DNA from 3 places in the Streptomyces sp. NPDC047982 genome. Region 1 is predicted to be linked to each of the others. Evidence: riboswitches for the same ligand, from Rfam matches in the RefSeq annotation. Region 1 holds a riboswitch; each other region holds the start of a gene.
The links. Region 1 has a riboswitch for thiamine pyrophosphate ahead of thiC (phosphomethylpyrimidine synthase ThiC). Riboswitches for the same ligand answer to the same signal wherever they lie in the genome.
Positions count from the first base shown of each region.

Region 2: another riboswitch for thiamine pyrophosphate. It lies ahead of thiO (glycine oxidase ThiO); the one in region 1 lies ahead of thiC (phosphomethylpyrimidine synthase ThiC).
Region 3: another riboswitch for thiamine pyrophosphate. It lies ahead of ACGF2V_RS16015 (thiamine ABC transporter substrate binding subunit); the one in region 1 lies ahead of thiC (phosphomethylpyrimidine synthase ThiC).

Region 1 is NZ_JBIDBS010000001.1:206,345-211,241, forward strand. It holds gene ACGF2V_RS00895 (hypothetical protein) at 189-1,007, shown strand; gene ACGF2V_RS00900 (GNAT family protein) at 1,114-1,341, opposite strand; gene thiC (phosphomethylpyrimidine synthase ThiC) at 1,441-3,255, opposite strand; TPP riboswitch at 3,250-3,383, opposite strand; gene ACGF2V_RS00910 (YibE/F family protein) at 3,455-4,789, shown strand.
Region 2 is NZ_JBIDBS010000004.1:326,884-331,780, reverse strand. It holds gene ACGF2V_RS07005 (thiazole synthase) at 1-229, opposite strand, end outside; gene thiS (sulfur carrier protein ThiS) at 232-492, opposite strand; gene thiO (glycine oxidase ThiO) at 489-1,694, opposite strand; TPP riboswitch at 1,692-1,804, opposite strand; gene ACGF2V_RS06990 (hypothetical protein) at 1,913-2,257, shown strand; gene ACGF2V_RS06985 (FAD-dependent oxidoreductase) at 2,367-3,548, shown strand; gene ACGF2V_RS06980 (Rv2175c family DNA-binding protein) at 3,684-4,049, shown strand; gene thiE (thiamine phosphate synthase) at 4,137-4,790, shown strand.
Region 3 is NZ_JBIDBS010000011.1:101,633-106,529, forward strand. It holds gene ACGF2V_RS16010 (iron ABC transporter permease) at 1-709, opposite strand, end outside; gene ACGF2V_RS16015 (thiamine ABC transporter substrate binding subunit) at 832-1,962, opposite strand; TPP riboswitch at 2,036-2,153, opposite strand; gene rlmN (23S rRNA (adenine(2503)-C(2))-methyltransferase RlmN) at 2,336-3,442, opposite strand; gene ACGF2V_RS16025 (phosphatidate cytidylyltransferase) at 3,552-4,637, opposite strand; gene frr (ribosome recycling factor) at 4,637-4,897, opposite strand, start outside.

The sequences.
Region 1 (4,897 bases):
TACGGGGAAACGCATCCACGACCTGACCACGCCGAGCACCGGGCCGCGCACTGGGCCTATTTCCGGAAACCCCCTGTCACCCCGTGCCGTGGGCGCTCTACCATCGGCGTATCCGTAGCAGGCTCTCCTCCGTTTCCGCCCGAATGCCCGGCACGAACGGGCGATCGGGCCCGACGGAGCATCGGGGGATGCACATGAGAAGCGCGCCGCACCTGCTCACCGAGGACCGCCCCGAGTACGAGCGGATCCTCGACGACGCACTGCGCCACGCCCATCGACGGCCGGATCTGGCCGCGGTCGGCGAACGGCTCAACGCCGTACAGCTGCGCACCATGGCGCTGGCCGCCACGGAGATGATCACGGCGACGGCCGCCACCGAGTACGACCACTACGTAAGGGCCCGTGAGGAACTGCGCGGCACGGCCGACGGGGAGGACCCGAGCCCCGGATCCGGCACGGACCTTCCGAGCCGGTCGAGCGCCGGAGCGGGAGCGGTCGTCACGGTCCTCGCGCCCGTGCTCGCCGGCACCGCCGCGTTCATATTCCTGCTGGTCGGCTATCTGCTGAAGCTGCTCAGTCCGCCGCCCGCCTTCGCCTCCACCATGGTCACCGCGGGCTGGTTCTTCGCCGTGGTCATGGCCGCCGCCATCCTGGTCGCCGCCGTCGGGCTGCTGATCACCGCGCTGCGCAACGGCTCCGCGTCGGAGAACGCCGTCCGCGACGAGATCGAGCTGCCGGAGGACGTGGCACGTGCCCGGGAAGCCTGGCGCCACGCACTGCTGGAACGCGGCATCCTGCCGTTCCTGCGCGACGCCCTCGACGACCCCGAGGCCGCCTCCGCCGCACGCACACCGCAGCGCTCACCGAACCGCATCCCGAAAGTCGGCTACAGCAGACCCGACTTCTCCGGCCCGGACGAGGGACCTGCCGCAGGTCCCCGCCCGACCTTCACCAGTCCGGACTTCACCAGCCCCGACTTCGGCAGCTCCGAGCACGAAGTGGAATGACCGAGCCGCCGCACACGCCCCTTCCCCGTCCCCCGTCACGCAGGCCCCGCGCGCCCCTCCCCCGCTCGGACCCGGCCGACGAAGAACGCGGGCGAGACGCACCCGATCACAGGTCCCAGGACCTCGGACGCGCCAGCCCCTCCCACTCGGGACGGAGGAGCGAGAACACCACGATGTCGTACCGCCGCCCCCGGTGCAGGCACGCCGACCGGCTCACTCCCTCCCGGGTGAACCCCGACTTGTCGAGGACGGCGAGCGCAGCCGCGTTGTCCGCGTGGCTGATGGCCCGGAGGCGATACAGGGGAAGCTCCCCGAACGCCAGGTCCGTCAGCACGTCCAGGGCGTCCGTGGGCCCGGGAGCGAGCGAGCAACGAGGGACGAGGGTGCGGAACCCGGCGGTCCGCCCCCTCTGTCGCCCCGGCCGGCCGTCACCTCAGTCCGCGACGGGCAGGTAGACACGGTTGCCGGCCGCCGCGAACTCCTTCGACTTCTCCGACATCCCCGCCTCGATCTCCGCTTGTGACACCCCGTGTTCACGCCGGATGTCCTGAGAGATCTTCATCGAACAGAACTTCGGGCCGCACATCGAGCAGAAGTGCGCCGTCTTCGCCGGCTCCGCGGGCAGCGTCTCGTCGTGGAACCCCCGTGCCGTGACCGGGTCGAGCGCCAGGTTGAACTGATCCTCCCACCGGAACTCGAACCGGGCGTCGGAGAGCGCGTCGTCCCAGTCCTGCGCCCCCGGATGCCCTTTGGCGAGGTCCGCCGCGTGGGCCGCGATCTTGTACGTGATCACGCCAGTCTTCACGTCGTCCCGGTTCGGCAGCCCGAGGTGCTCCTTGGGCGTCACGTAACAGAGCATCGCCGTGCCCCACCAGGCGATCATCGCCGCGCCGATGCCCGAGGTGATGTGGTCGTACGCCGGAGCGACATCGGTGGTCAGCGGGCCGAGCGTGTAGAAGGGCGCCTCCTCGCAGATCTCCTGCTGGAGGTCGATGTTCTCCTTGATCTTGTGCATCGGGACATGGCCCGGGCCCTCGATCATGGTCTGGACGCCGTACCGCTTGGCAATCGTGTTCAGCTCACCGAGCGTGTGCAGTTCGGCGAACTGCGCCTCGTCGTTGGCGTCCGCGATCGAGCCGGGGCGCAGCCCGTCGCCGAGCGAGTACGTCACGTCGTAGGAGGCGAGGAGTTCGCAGAGTTCCTCGAAGTTCTCGTAGAGGAATGACTCCTTGTGGTGCGCGAGGCACCACGCCGCCATGATCGAGCCGCCGCGCGAGACGATGCCGGTCTTGCGGCGGGCGGTCAGCGGAACGTACGGCAGGCGTACGCCGGCGTGCACCGTCATGTAGTCGACGCCCTGCTCGGCCTGTTCGACGACGGTGTCCTTGTAGATCTCCCACGTCAGTTCCTCGGCCTTGCCGTCGACCTTTTCGAGGGCCTGGTAGAGGGGCACGGTGCCGATCGGCACCGGGGAGTTGCGCAGAACCCACTCACGGGTGGTGTGAATGTCGCGCCCGGTGGAAAGGTCCATGACCGTGTCGGCGCCCCAGCGCGTCGCCCACGTCATCTTCTCCACCTCCTCCTCAATGGAGGACGTCACCGCGGAGTTGCCGATGTTGGCATTGACCTTCACCAGAAACCGCTTTCCGATGATCATCGGCTCGGTCTCGGGATGGTTGACATTCGCCGGCAGCACGGCGCGGCCTGCGGCGATCTCCTCGCGCACCGCCTCCGGCTCGACGCCCTCCCGGATCGCCACGTACTCCATTTCCGGAGTGATTTCGCCCCGCCTGGCATACGCGAGCTGGGTCACGGGCCGGCCGTCCCGGCTGCGGCGCGGCAGCCGGGGCCGACCGGGGAAGACCGCGTCGAGATTGCGCAGCCCTTCTCCAAGCTCTCGGCTTCGCCCGAGCAGGGGAGACCCCATACGCGGCGAGGTGTGCTTGAGCCCGTCGTCCTCGGGGCGGGCGGGGCGGCCCGGGTACTCCTCGGTGTCGCCGCGCGCGGTGATCCAATTCCCCCTCAGCGGCGCGAGTCCGCGACGGACGTCGGTCTCGACGGTGGGATCGGTGTACGGCCCCGACGTGTCGTACAGCGTCACGTCCTTGCCGTTCGTGAGGTGCACCTGACGGACGGGCACACGGATGTCGGGGCGTGAGCCCTGGACGTATCCCTTGTGCCAGCCGATGGACTTCCCGGCCTCGTCGCTCTGGCTGGAGGCAGGCGTGCGTGTGTCCGATGTGGTCATGGAGACCTATCTCCCTACGCCGGCATTACCCGGTAACAGGTTCGGCGGTCGGCGCAGCCCCTCCCGTACGGACGTACGGATATCAGCGCCCTCTCAGCCCGGTGCTCCGAGCTCCCGCGTGTGCAAAGGTTCCTCCACGCTAGCGCCCTGTCCGGTGGAATGAACAGAGGGTCCCTTGCCTCCTTGCGATGATCGCCCGGTGACGTCCCTCCCCAGAGCTTCCGAACCACCGAGCCATCAGCACGACCACGCACATGGCCATGCGCACGCCCACGGACCCGCCGCGCCCGTCTCCAGGCATCTGCGGAAGGTCATCGCGGCCGTACTGATCCCGTTCGCCGCCGCGGTCCTCGTCGGACTGGTGGCGCTCTGGCCGGGCGGTGCGCCACCGCACGAACGGACCGGTGTCGGCTTCGACCGGCAGACCCAGCAGGGCAAGGTGGTGGATGTCGCCCCCGTGGGCTGCAAGGAGGTGAACGCCTCCCAGATGCCGGTCGGGGGCGAAGCCGCTCCGCCGTCGACCGGCCGCACCGGGCTGTGCGCGAAGGCCACGGTCGAGGTGACGACCGGTCACGACAGCGGGCGGAGGTTCGTGGAGGTCGTCCAGCCCGACGCATCACGTCAGTTGCGCGAGGGGCAGGGCGTGGTCGTGGCGTACGCCCCTGACGCGCCCCGTGACCTGCAGTATTCGGTGACCGATGTGAACCGGAAGTTCCCGATGGCACTGCTGGCCGGGATCTTCGCCCTGGTCGTGGTCGCGGTGGGCAGAATGCGCGGGGTGATGGCGCTGGTCGCGCTCGCCGTGTCGTTCGCCGTACTGACCCTGTTCATCCTCCCGGCCATCCTCCAGGGCTCGAATCCGCTGATCGTCGCGGTGGTGGGGTCCAGCGCGATCATGCTGATCGCGCTCTACATGTGTCACGGGCTCACCGCCCGCACCTCGGTCGCGGTGGTGGGCACGCTGATCTCGCTCCTCTTGATCGGGCTGCTCGGCTCGCTCTTCATCGGCTGGGCGAGCCTGACCGGCAACACCGACGACAGCACCGGCCTCATCCACGGGCTGTATCCGCGTATCGACATGAGCGGCCTGCTGCTGGCCGGTGTCATCATCGGTTCGCTCGGGGTGCTCGACGACGTGACGGTCACCCAGACGTCGGCTGTCTGGGAGCTCCACCAGGCGAACCCGACGATGGGCGTGCGGGGGCTCTACCGGGCAGGGATCAGGATCGGGCGCGATCACATCGCCTCAGTCGTCAATACGCTGGTGCTCGCCTACGCGGGCGCCGCGCTGCCGTTGCTGTTGTTGTTCTCGATCGCCAGGAGCAGCGTGGGCACGGTGGCCAACAGCGAGCTGGTGGCGGAGGAGGTCGTACGGACGCTGGTCGGTTCGATCGGGCTGGTCGCCTCTGTGCCGGTGACGACGGTGCTCGCCGCGCTGGTGGTGTCCGCGGACCGCACAGGGCTCGGCGCGGAAGCCGGAGCTCCAGCACCCGTACGGACCGGGAAGGGCCGCCGTCGCAGGACGAAGCCGTGAGCACCCCGGAACGCACATCGGTCGGCTGACGAGGAGCGGTCCCGAACACGGAGAGCGATTCGCCCATTCGGCGGATGTCATGTTCGACCGGCGGCCCCCGGTCGGCGA
Region 2 (4,897 bases), on a different contig from region 1:
TGAAGCAGCCCGCCGTGTTCGGCAGGACGCGGATGGAGAGCCGCCGCAGGACGGACAGCACCGATCCCCGCACGGTCGGGTCGAGACGGCGCATCGCGACGGTGGTCAGCTCGGTGCCGGAGGCGACGAGGGAGCGTTCCAGCACATCGAGGCTGGGCGCCCCGCCCGTGCCCAGGATCAGCCGGGAGCCGAACGTGGTGTCGCCGAGCGAGAAGAGGTCGTCGGACACGGTCAGCCTCCCTGGACCGCGGTCAGGATCTCGACGCGGTCCCCGTCGAGCAACGGCGTGGCGGACCACTGCCCGCGCGGCACGACGCTCTCGTTGACGGCCGCCGCGACACCGGAGCGGGCGGAGGTCAGCCCGGCGACCAGCGCGTCCAGGGCGGTGCCCGCGGCGAGGAGCCGGACCTCCCCGTTCACGGACACGGACATCGAAGCGGCGGAGGGGACGGACACGGAATCGGAAGCGGGGGAGGGCGCGGGCTCGGTCATGCGGGCTGCTCCTGACGTACGGAGTCGGCGGCGGGCGAGAAGCGGTACGGGGTGAAGGGGCGGGCCACCTCGGGCAGCTCACCGTCGGCCAGCGCCGCCGCCATGACGTCGCCGGTGACGGGCGTGAGCAGCACCCCGTTGCGATGGTGGCCGGTCGCGAGATGGAGGCCGGGCAGCGCGGTGGGGCCCAGCAGCGGGGCGTTGTCGGGGGAGCCGGGGCGCAGGCCGGCCCGGGTCTCGACGAGCGGCAGCTCCGTGATGCCGGGCACCAGCTCGTGGGCGTCGCGCAGCAGCTCGTAGACGCCGCCCGCGGTGACGGTGGTGTCCCAGCCCATTTCCTCGCTGGTGGCGCCGACGACCAGTTCGCCGTTCTCGCGCGGTACGAGATAGAGGTGGCCGCCCCGGACCAGGGCCCGGACCGTCCGGGAGAGGAAGGGCGCGTACCGGGCGGGCACGGTCAGTCGCAGCACCTGCCCCTTCACCGGCCGGACCGGTGGCGCGACCCCGTCCGGCAGGCCCGGCAGCCGGCCGCTGAGACTCCCCGCGGCGAGCACGGTCTGGCCGGCGGCGAGCTCCGCGCCCCGGGCGAGCACGATTCCGGCGGCGCGGTCGCGCACCACCGTCAGGCGCTCCGCGCGGGCCCGGTGGAAGACCACCCCGGCCCGCTCGCACGCGGTCAGCAGCGCGGCGGCCAGCCGGCGCGGATCGATCTGGTGATCGCCGTCGACCCGCAGCCCGCCGCGCACGCCCGGCGCGAGCATCGGCTCCAGACGGCGGCACTCGCGGCCCGTCAGCCACTGCGATTCCAGGCCCGAACGCCGTTGCAGGGCGTGCAGTTCCCGCAGATGGGCCCGGTCGTCGGCGTCCAACGCGACGGCGAGCGTGCCGCAGGTGCGAAAACCCGTGTCCCGGCCGCTCGCCTCCTCCAGCTCCGCCACGAAGGCCGGATAGCGGGCGGCAGAGGCGAGATTGAGGCCCAGCAGCAGCTCCTCGCCGTAGTGGAGCTCGGTGACGGCGGCCAGCATCCCGGCTGCCACGCGGGCGGCCCCGCCACCCGGATCGGGATCGACGACCCCGGTGCGCAGTCCGCGCTGCGCGCTGCGCCAGGCGGTCACCAGGCCGATGATCCCGCCCCCGACGACGAGGACGTCGTAAGGCCCCCCGTCCCCGGCGGACCGGCCTTCGTGGTGAGAAGAACGCATGGGCGTCCAGCCCCTCCCTTCGCCGGCATGACCCGGATCAGGTTCGTACGGTCGAAGGCCGCTCCAGCCTCCCTCTCAGCCCCTGCGTCCGGGCTCCCGCGAGTGTCTTACCGTGGCCACCCTAACGGCCTCACCCGCTGCCAAGCGTGGATGAGGCCGTAAACCCCGTCCACCGGGCCCGGTGAGGGACCGCCGGACCCAGGCAAGGGAGCAGCGCCATGGCCCGTTCGCTCGACGGACTCGTCCTCTCGCCGGTCGCCGATCAGGCACCCGGTCAGGTCGGTACCCGCACCCGCTTCACGTACCACGAGGAGGACGGCCGGATCTGGGCCGAGTACGCGGGCGGCGACGTGGTCCGCGGCCGACTCGTCGGCACCCGCGCCGGCGACGTCCTCGACTTCCGGTACGTGCAGCTCAAGCAGGACGGAACGACGTCCTGCGGCCACTGCGTCTCCACCGTCGTCGATCTCCCGGACGGCCGGGTCCGGCTGGAGGAGCGGTGGGAATGGGAGTCCCAGGAGGGCAGCGGCACCAGCACCGTGGAGGAACTCCCCCTGCCGTGACGGTCAGTCAGGTGCTTATGGTGGACAGGTGAGCGATCAGCAGCAGTCGCAGCAGTCGGAGCGCCCGAACCCGGGCACGGAGCGCCGCGTCGTCGTCGTCGGCGCGGGGATGGCCGGTGTGCAGACGGCCGTGGCCCTGCGGGAGCAGGGCTTCACCGGCCCCGTCACGGTGATCGGCGCCGAAACCCACCAGCCCTACGACCGGCCCCCGCTGTCGAAGGCGGTGTTGCTCGGCACGGCCGAGGACTCCGCCTTCGACATCGACTTCGAGGCACTGGACATCGAGCTGAGACTGGGCCTCGACGTCACCGGCCTGCGGGCCGCGGCGCACGAACTGGACACCCGGTCCGGCCCCGTCCCCTACGACGTGCTGGTCATCGCGACCGGTGCGGAACCGGTGGCCCTGCCCGGCACCGAGGGCGTCCCCGGCGTCCACCTGCTGCGCACGCTCGACGACGCGGCGCGGTTGCGGCCCGTCCTCGACGAGCGGCACGACGTGGTGGTCGTGGGCGCGGGCTGGATCGGCGCCGAGTTCGCCACCGCGGCCCGCGCCGCCGGCTGCGCGGTCACCGTCCTGGAGGCCGCCGGCCGGCCGCTCGCCGGCACGCTGCCCGCCGAGGTCGCCGCCCCGATGGCCGCCTGGTACGCCGAGAGCGGGGCCGAACTCCTCACCGGCACCCGGGTCGACCATGTCGAACCGGGCCGGGTGGTCCTCGCCGGCGGCCGCGGGATCCCGGCCGGGGCGGTCGTCGTCGGCATCGGTGCCCGCCCCGCCACCGGCTGGCTGGCAGGCTCGGGCGTCGAACTCGGCCCCGACGGGTCGGTGACCGCCGACGCGGCGCTGCGCACCTCGCTGCCCGATGTGTACGCCGTCGGCGACTGTGCCTCGTTCCCGTCCGCCCGCTACGGCGAACGCCTGCTCGTCCATCACTGGGACAACGCGCTCCAGGGCCCCCGGACCGTCGCCGCCGACATCGTCGCGGCGGCGGGCGGGGAGCACCCGGCGCCGCCCGCCTACGACCCCGTGCCGTACTTCTGGTCCGAGCAGTTCGACCGGTTCGTGCAGTACGCGGGCCACCACGCGGGCGCCGACACCCTGCTGTGGCGCGGCGACGCCGCCGACTCCGCCTGGTCGGTGTGCTGGTTGCGCGACGGGGTCCTGGTCGCGGTCCTCGCCGTGGGCCGCCCCCGCGACCTGGCGCAGGGCCGCAGGCTCATCGAGGCGGGGACGCGCGTCGACCCGGTGCGGGCCGCCGACCCCTCCGTGCCCCTGAAGTCGACGGCCCTCTGACGCCCCCGCCCCCGGGGGCCGACGGCTCTTCGACGTCCGTGCCCCTGGGGCCGCCGACCCTCCGACGGCGTACCGGCGCCGCCCGTACGGTCGGCCCGGCTACCGGCTGTCGGTCCGGGATGGCACGCTTGTCCCGTGACCGAGATTGACGCAAAGATCGATGCTCTCGTCCCTGCCTGGCTCCACCTCCCCGACATCGCCGACACGCTCGGTGTCGAGGTGACACGTGTGCGGCAGCTGGTCAAGGAGGGCCAGCTCATCGCCGTGCGCCGTGGTGAGAACCGGGCTCTCCAGGTGCCGGCCGCCTTCATCGCCGGCAACAAGGTGGTCAAGGGGCTCTCCGGCACCCTGACCCTCCTGCGGGACGATGGCTTCAACGACGAAGAGATGCTGGAGTGGCTCTTCACGCCCGACCCGACCCTGCCGGGCACACCCGCCCAGGCACTGAGTGAGAATCGCGGCACGGAGGTGAAGCGCCGCGCCCAGGCGCTCGCCGTCTGAGAGGCCGCACGCCGGGGTGCGGGCCGCACGGCCGCACCCCGGCGCCGTTCCGATGACCGCTCACGCTCTTTCGGGGGGAACCACACCATGCCCACGCCTCGCGCGCAGCTGTCCGACGCCCGGCTCTACCTGTGCACGGACGCCCGCAGGCGTCAGGGAGATCTCCCGGCCTTCCTCGACGCCGTCCTCGCCGCCGGGGTCGACATCGTCCAGCTGCGCGACAAGGGCATGGAGGCCGCCGAGGAACTCGAACACCTCGCGGTTCTCGCCGACGCCTGCGAGCGCCACGGCAAGCTCCTCGCGGTGAACGACCGGGCCGACGTCGCCCATGCCATCGGCTCCGACGTGCTCCATCTCGGCCAGGGCGATCTGCCGGTCCGCGCGGCCCGCGCCATCCTCGGCGACGGTGTGCTGATCGGCCGCTCCACCCACGCCCGGTCCGAGGTCGACGCGGCCGTGGCCGAGCCCGGTGCGGACTACTTCTGCACCGGCCCCTGCTGGCCCACCCCGACCAAGCCCGGCCGGCCCGCCCCGGGGCTGGACCTCGTGCGGTACGCCGCCTCGCTCGGCACTCGGCGCCCCTGGTTCGCCATCGGCGGGATCGACGCGGGCAACCTCGACGAGGTGCTGGACGCCGGGGCGCGCCGGGTGGTCGTCGTACGGGCGATCACCGAGGCCGAAGACCCCGCGGCGGCCACCGCCGAGCTCGCCGGACGGATCCGGGCCCGCGTCGAGGAGTGATGACGCCCCTTGCCAGGACGTGGTCCGGGGCCGGTACCGGGGCATGAGCCGGGGCCGCGTCGAGCGCGTTCCAGCCGAGTGTCCGAAGGGTGGACAAACAAACGCCT
Region 3 (4,897 bases), on a different contig from region 1:
CGAACTGGATCAGCGTCAGCACGGCGGCCGTCGGAAGGGCGAGGAGCTGGGCGGTCTGCCGGTAGATCTCCACCTCCAGCGTGGCGTACCCGGGGCCGCCGAGGATCTGCACGACGCCGAACGAGGTGAAGGTGAAAAGGAATACCATCAGCGCGGCGGCGGCCACGGCGGGCGCGAGGGCCGGCAGCGTCACCCGCCGCCAGGCCGCGAACCGTCCGGCGCCCAGCACCCGGGCGGCCTCCTCCTGCCGCGGATCGAGCTGCGCCCACAGGCCGCCGACGGTCCGTACGACCACCGCGTAGTTGAAGAAGACATGGGCGAGGAGAATCGCCCACACGGTGGTGTCGAGGCGCACGCCCCAGAGTTCGTCGAGGAGTCCGCCGCGCCCCAGCACCGCCAGGAACGCCGTCCCGACGACGACGGTCGGCAGGACGAACGGCACGGTGACCACCGCCCGCAGCAATTGCTTCCCGGGAAAGTCGAGGCGGGCGAAGACGTAAGCGCCGGGCAGTGCGACGAGCAGCGTCAGCGCGGTCGAGGCGAGCGCCTGCCAGGTGGTGAACCAGAGGACGTCGCGGATCTCCGGCCGGGCCAGCACCTCGCCGATCCGGCCGAACTGCCACACGCCGTCCGCCTTCAGCCCCCGGCCGACGATCGCGACGACGGGGTAGGCGAAGAACACCGCGAAGAACGCGACGGGCACGGCCATCAGGGCCGTCCGCACCGCGCCCGCGCGCCGGGACGCGGCGCGCGCCGCGCCCGTGCGGTCGGCGCACGGGCGCGGACCCGTGCCGTCCGCGCCCTTCACCTCCGCGAGAGCGGCGGGCCCGGCTACTTCACGACGAGCGAGGACCACGACTGGACCCACTGCTCACGGTTCTCGGCGATCAGGTCGGGAGCGACGGTCGTCGGCTTCTCGACGGTCGCGCCGAACTTCGTGAACAGGTCCGGCAGCTTCGCGTCCGGGACGACCGGGTTCACGAACATGTTGAGCGGCATGTCCTCCTGGAAACGCTTGCTGATCAGGAAGTCCAGCAGCGCCTTGCCGCCCGCTTCGTTCTTCGCGCCGTTCAGCAGGCCCGCGAACTCGATCTGCCGGAAGCAGGTCCCGGTGGCGACCCCTGTCGGGGCCTCGGACGGCTGCGGCTTCGCGTACAGCACCTCGACGGGCGGGCTGGACGCGTACGAGACGACGAGCGGACGGTCGGCCTCGGCCTTCCTGCCGCCCGCGGAGCCGGAGAACTCCTCGTTGTACGCCTGCTCCCAGCCGTCGACGACCTTGACGCCGTTGTCCTTCAGCTTCTTCCAGTAGTCCTGGTAGCCCTGCTCGCCGTAGGCGGCGACGGTGCCGAGGAGGAAGCCGAGACCGGGCGAGGAGGTCGCCGCGTTCTCGGTGACCAGGAGGTTCTTGTACGCGGGCTTCGCCAGGTCGTCGAAGGTCCGCGGCGGGGCGAGCTTCTTGTCGGCGAAGTACTTCTTGTCGTAGTTGACGCAGACGTCGCCGGTGTCGACCGGCGTGACCCGGTGCTCGGCGTCCAGCCGGGTACCGGCCGCGACCCGGTCGATGCCCTTCGCCTCGTACGGCGTGAAGATGCCGCTGTCGAGGGCGCGGGAGAGGAGGGTGTTGTCGACGCCGAAGAACACGTCTCCGCGCGGCGATCCCTTGGTCAGGATCTCCTGGTTGAGGGCCACGCCCGCGTCGCCGCTCTTCAGGACCTTGACGGTGTAGCCGGTCTCCTCGGTGAACTCCTTCAGCACTGCGTCGGAGGCGTTGAAGGAGTCGTGGCTGACGAGCGTCACGGATTTCGGGCCCGTGCCCTTCGTGCCGCCCGAGCCGGAGGACGAGGTGCCGGAACTCCCGCATCCGGCCAGTGACGTGATGCCGAGTGCGGTGACGACGGCCGTGGCCGCGAGCCGCACGGACCCGCGCGTGGCGCCCATGGTCCTGCGCGTGGTGGTCATGGTGGATTCCTCCTGGGTTTTGGCCAGGAAGAGACGCGGCCCCGCCCGCGGAAAGCGGGCAGGGCGCAACAGCATGAGTTGATGACCGAACTTCCTACCCGGAATGACCCGGGCGAGGTTCAGAGGGTCTGCGGACGACCGGTCCCCCGGTGCCGCACTCTCAGCGCTGTGGCGCTCCCCTGTCGGAATATGAAGTTGATTCCGGGCCAGGTTACACGGGCCGGCCGACCGGCCCGCCGGGGCCTCGGCCGACCGGCGCCGAAGGCCCCAGGCCCCCGGCCCCCGGCGCCCGTGCGCCGCGCGGTCCGGCCGGACCACTGCGGACCCGCAGAACGCCGGACTCAGTGCTCCCGCGATCCGGTCGGCTTCGGTCTCAGCGCTCGGCCGCCGCCAGCTGCCCGCAGGCCCCGTCGATCTCCTGGCCCCGGGTGTCCCGTACGGTCACCGGTACCCCGTGCGTCGCGATGGCCTCCACGAACGCCTTCTCGTCCTCGGGCCGGGAGGCGGTCCACTTGGAGCCGGGCGTCGGGTTCAGCGGGATCAGGTTGACGTGCACCCGCTTGCCCTTGAGCAGCCGGCCGAGCAGATCACCGCGCCACGCCTGGTCGTTGATGTCCCGGATCAGCGCGTACTCGATGGAGACACGGCGGCCGGACTTCTCCGCGTACTCCCACCCGGCGTCCAGCACCTCGCGCACCTTCCACCGGGTGTTCACCGGGACGAGGGTGTCGCGCAGCTCGTCGTCCGGCGCGTGCAGCGAGACGGCCAGCCGGCACTTGAAGCCCTCGTCGGCGAAGCGCCGCATCGCGGGCACCAGCCCCACGGTGGACACGGTGATCCCCCGCTGCGACAGCCCCAGCCCGTCCGGCTCCGGATCGGTCAGCCGACGGATCGCGCCGACGACGCGGTTGTAGTTGGCCAGCGGCTCGCCCATGCCCATGAAGACGATGTTGGAGAGCCGCGCCGGTCCTCCGGGCACCTCCCCGTCGCGCAGCGCCCGCATGCCGTCCACGATCTGGTGGACGATCTCCGCGGTCGACAGATTGCGGTCCAGACCGGCCTGCCCGGTGGCGCAGAACGGGCAGTTCATCCCGCAGCCCGCCTGCGACGAGATGCACATCGTCACCCGCTCCGGGTAACGCATCAGGACGGATTCGACGAGCGTCCCGTCGTGCAGCTTCCACAGCGTCTTGCGGGTGGTGTCGTCGTCGCAGCTGATGTGACGGACCACGGACATCAGCTCGGGGAACATCGCCTCGGCGAGCTTCTCCCGCGAGGCGGCCGGGATGTTGGTCCACTCGGCCGGGTCGTGCGCGTACCGCGCGAAGTAGTGCTGCGAGAGCTGCTGGGCGCGGAACGGCTTCTCGCCGATCGCGGCGACGGCCTCCTTGCGCTCGGCGGGCGTGAGGTCGGCGAGGTGCCGCGGCGGCTTCTTGGCTCCGCGGGGTGCGACGAAAGTGAGTTCTCCGGGCTTAGGCATGGTTCATCCAGTGTCGCAGACGCGACGACGAGGGCCCGCCGCCCTGTGGACAGCGGGCCCTCATCGGGAGAACGCCCAGGTGGGGGGGACGGGCGAGCCGCCCCTCGGCTCAGCCGGAGCCGACGAACAGCACCAGCAGCAGCCAGACCACCGGAGCGGTCGGCAGCAGCGAGTCCAGCCGGTCCATGATCCCGCCGTGGCCCGGCAGCAGGGTGCCCATGTCCTTGATGCCGAGGTCCCGCTTGATCATCGATTCGCCGAGGTCGCCGAGGGTGGCGCTGACCGCGACCGCGAGCCCCAGCAGCAGGCCCTGCCACCAGACACCGCCGTCGATCAGGAACTGCATGCACAGGGCGCCCGCGACCATCGCGAAGGCGACGGCCCCGAAGAGGCCCTCGCGGGTCTTTCCGGGGCTGATGCGCGGCGCGAGCTTGTGCTTGCCGAAGCGCCAGCCGACGGCGTACGCCCCTGTGTCGCTGACCACGGTCAGCAGCAGGAAGGTGAGCACCCGCTGCGGCCCGTCGTCCGCGGTCAGGAGCATGGCGACGAAGGTGGCGAGGAACGGGACGTAGAACGCGGCGAACACACCGGCCGTGACGTCCTTGAGGTAGCCCTCCGGAGGCTGGGCCATCCGCCAGACGAGCACCGCGAGCGCGGTCAGCGCCACGGCAACCCAGGCGCCCTCGGCGCCCTTCACGTACCCGGCCACCACCATCGCCGCGCCGCCGACCGCCAGCGGCACGAGCGGCGCGTTGATGCCCTTGCGCTCGGACAGCCGCGAGGTGAGCTCCCACAGGCCCACGACGACGGCGACGACGACCACTCCGACGAAGACGGCCTTCACGATGAACAGCGAGGCGACGATGACGGCGCCGAGCCCCACCCCGACCCCTATGGCGGCTCGCAGATCGCGGCCCGCACGTTTCTTCTGCGGGGGCGGTGGCGCGGTGGGCATGGGCTCCTGCGGCTTCTGGTCGCGGAGCAGGGGGCCGCCGTTCGGGCGTGCGCCCCCCCGCTCCCGGTCGTCACGGTCGTCAGCGTCTCCACCTGCGTCAGGAGCGTCCGGCACGATGGGCATGGGCCGAGTCTGCTGGGCGTCATGCACATCGTGCGCGGGACCCGCCGGGGCAGCAGGCATCTCGGGCGCAGCCCACGGACCGGCTCCCGGCGTGGCGCCCCAGGAAGAGTCGTTCATCAGACTTCGAGCAGCTCGGCTTCCTTGTGCTTGAGCAGCTCGTCGACCTGTGCGACGTACTTCGCGGTGGTGTCGTCGAGCTCCTTCTCGGCGCGACGCACCTCGTCCTCGCCGGTCTCCTTGTCCTTGACCAGCTTGTCGAGCGCTTCCTTGGCCTTGCGGCGCACGGCCCGGATGGAGATGCGGGAGTCCTCGGCCTTGGTCCTCGCGACCTTGATGTAGTCGCGGCGGCGCTCCTCGGTGAGCTCCGGGAAGGTCAC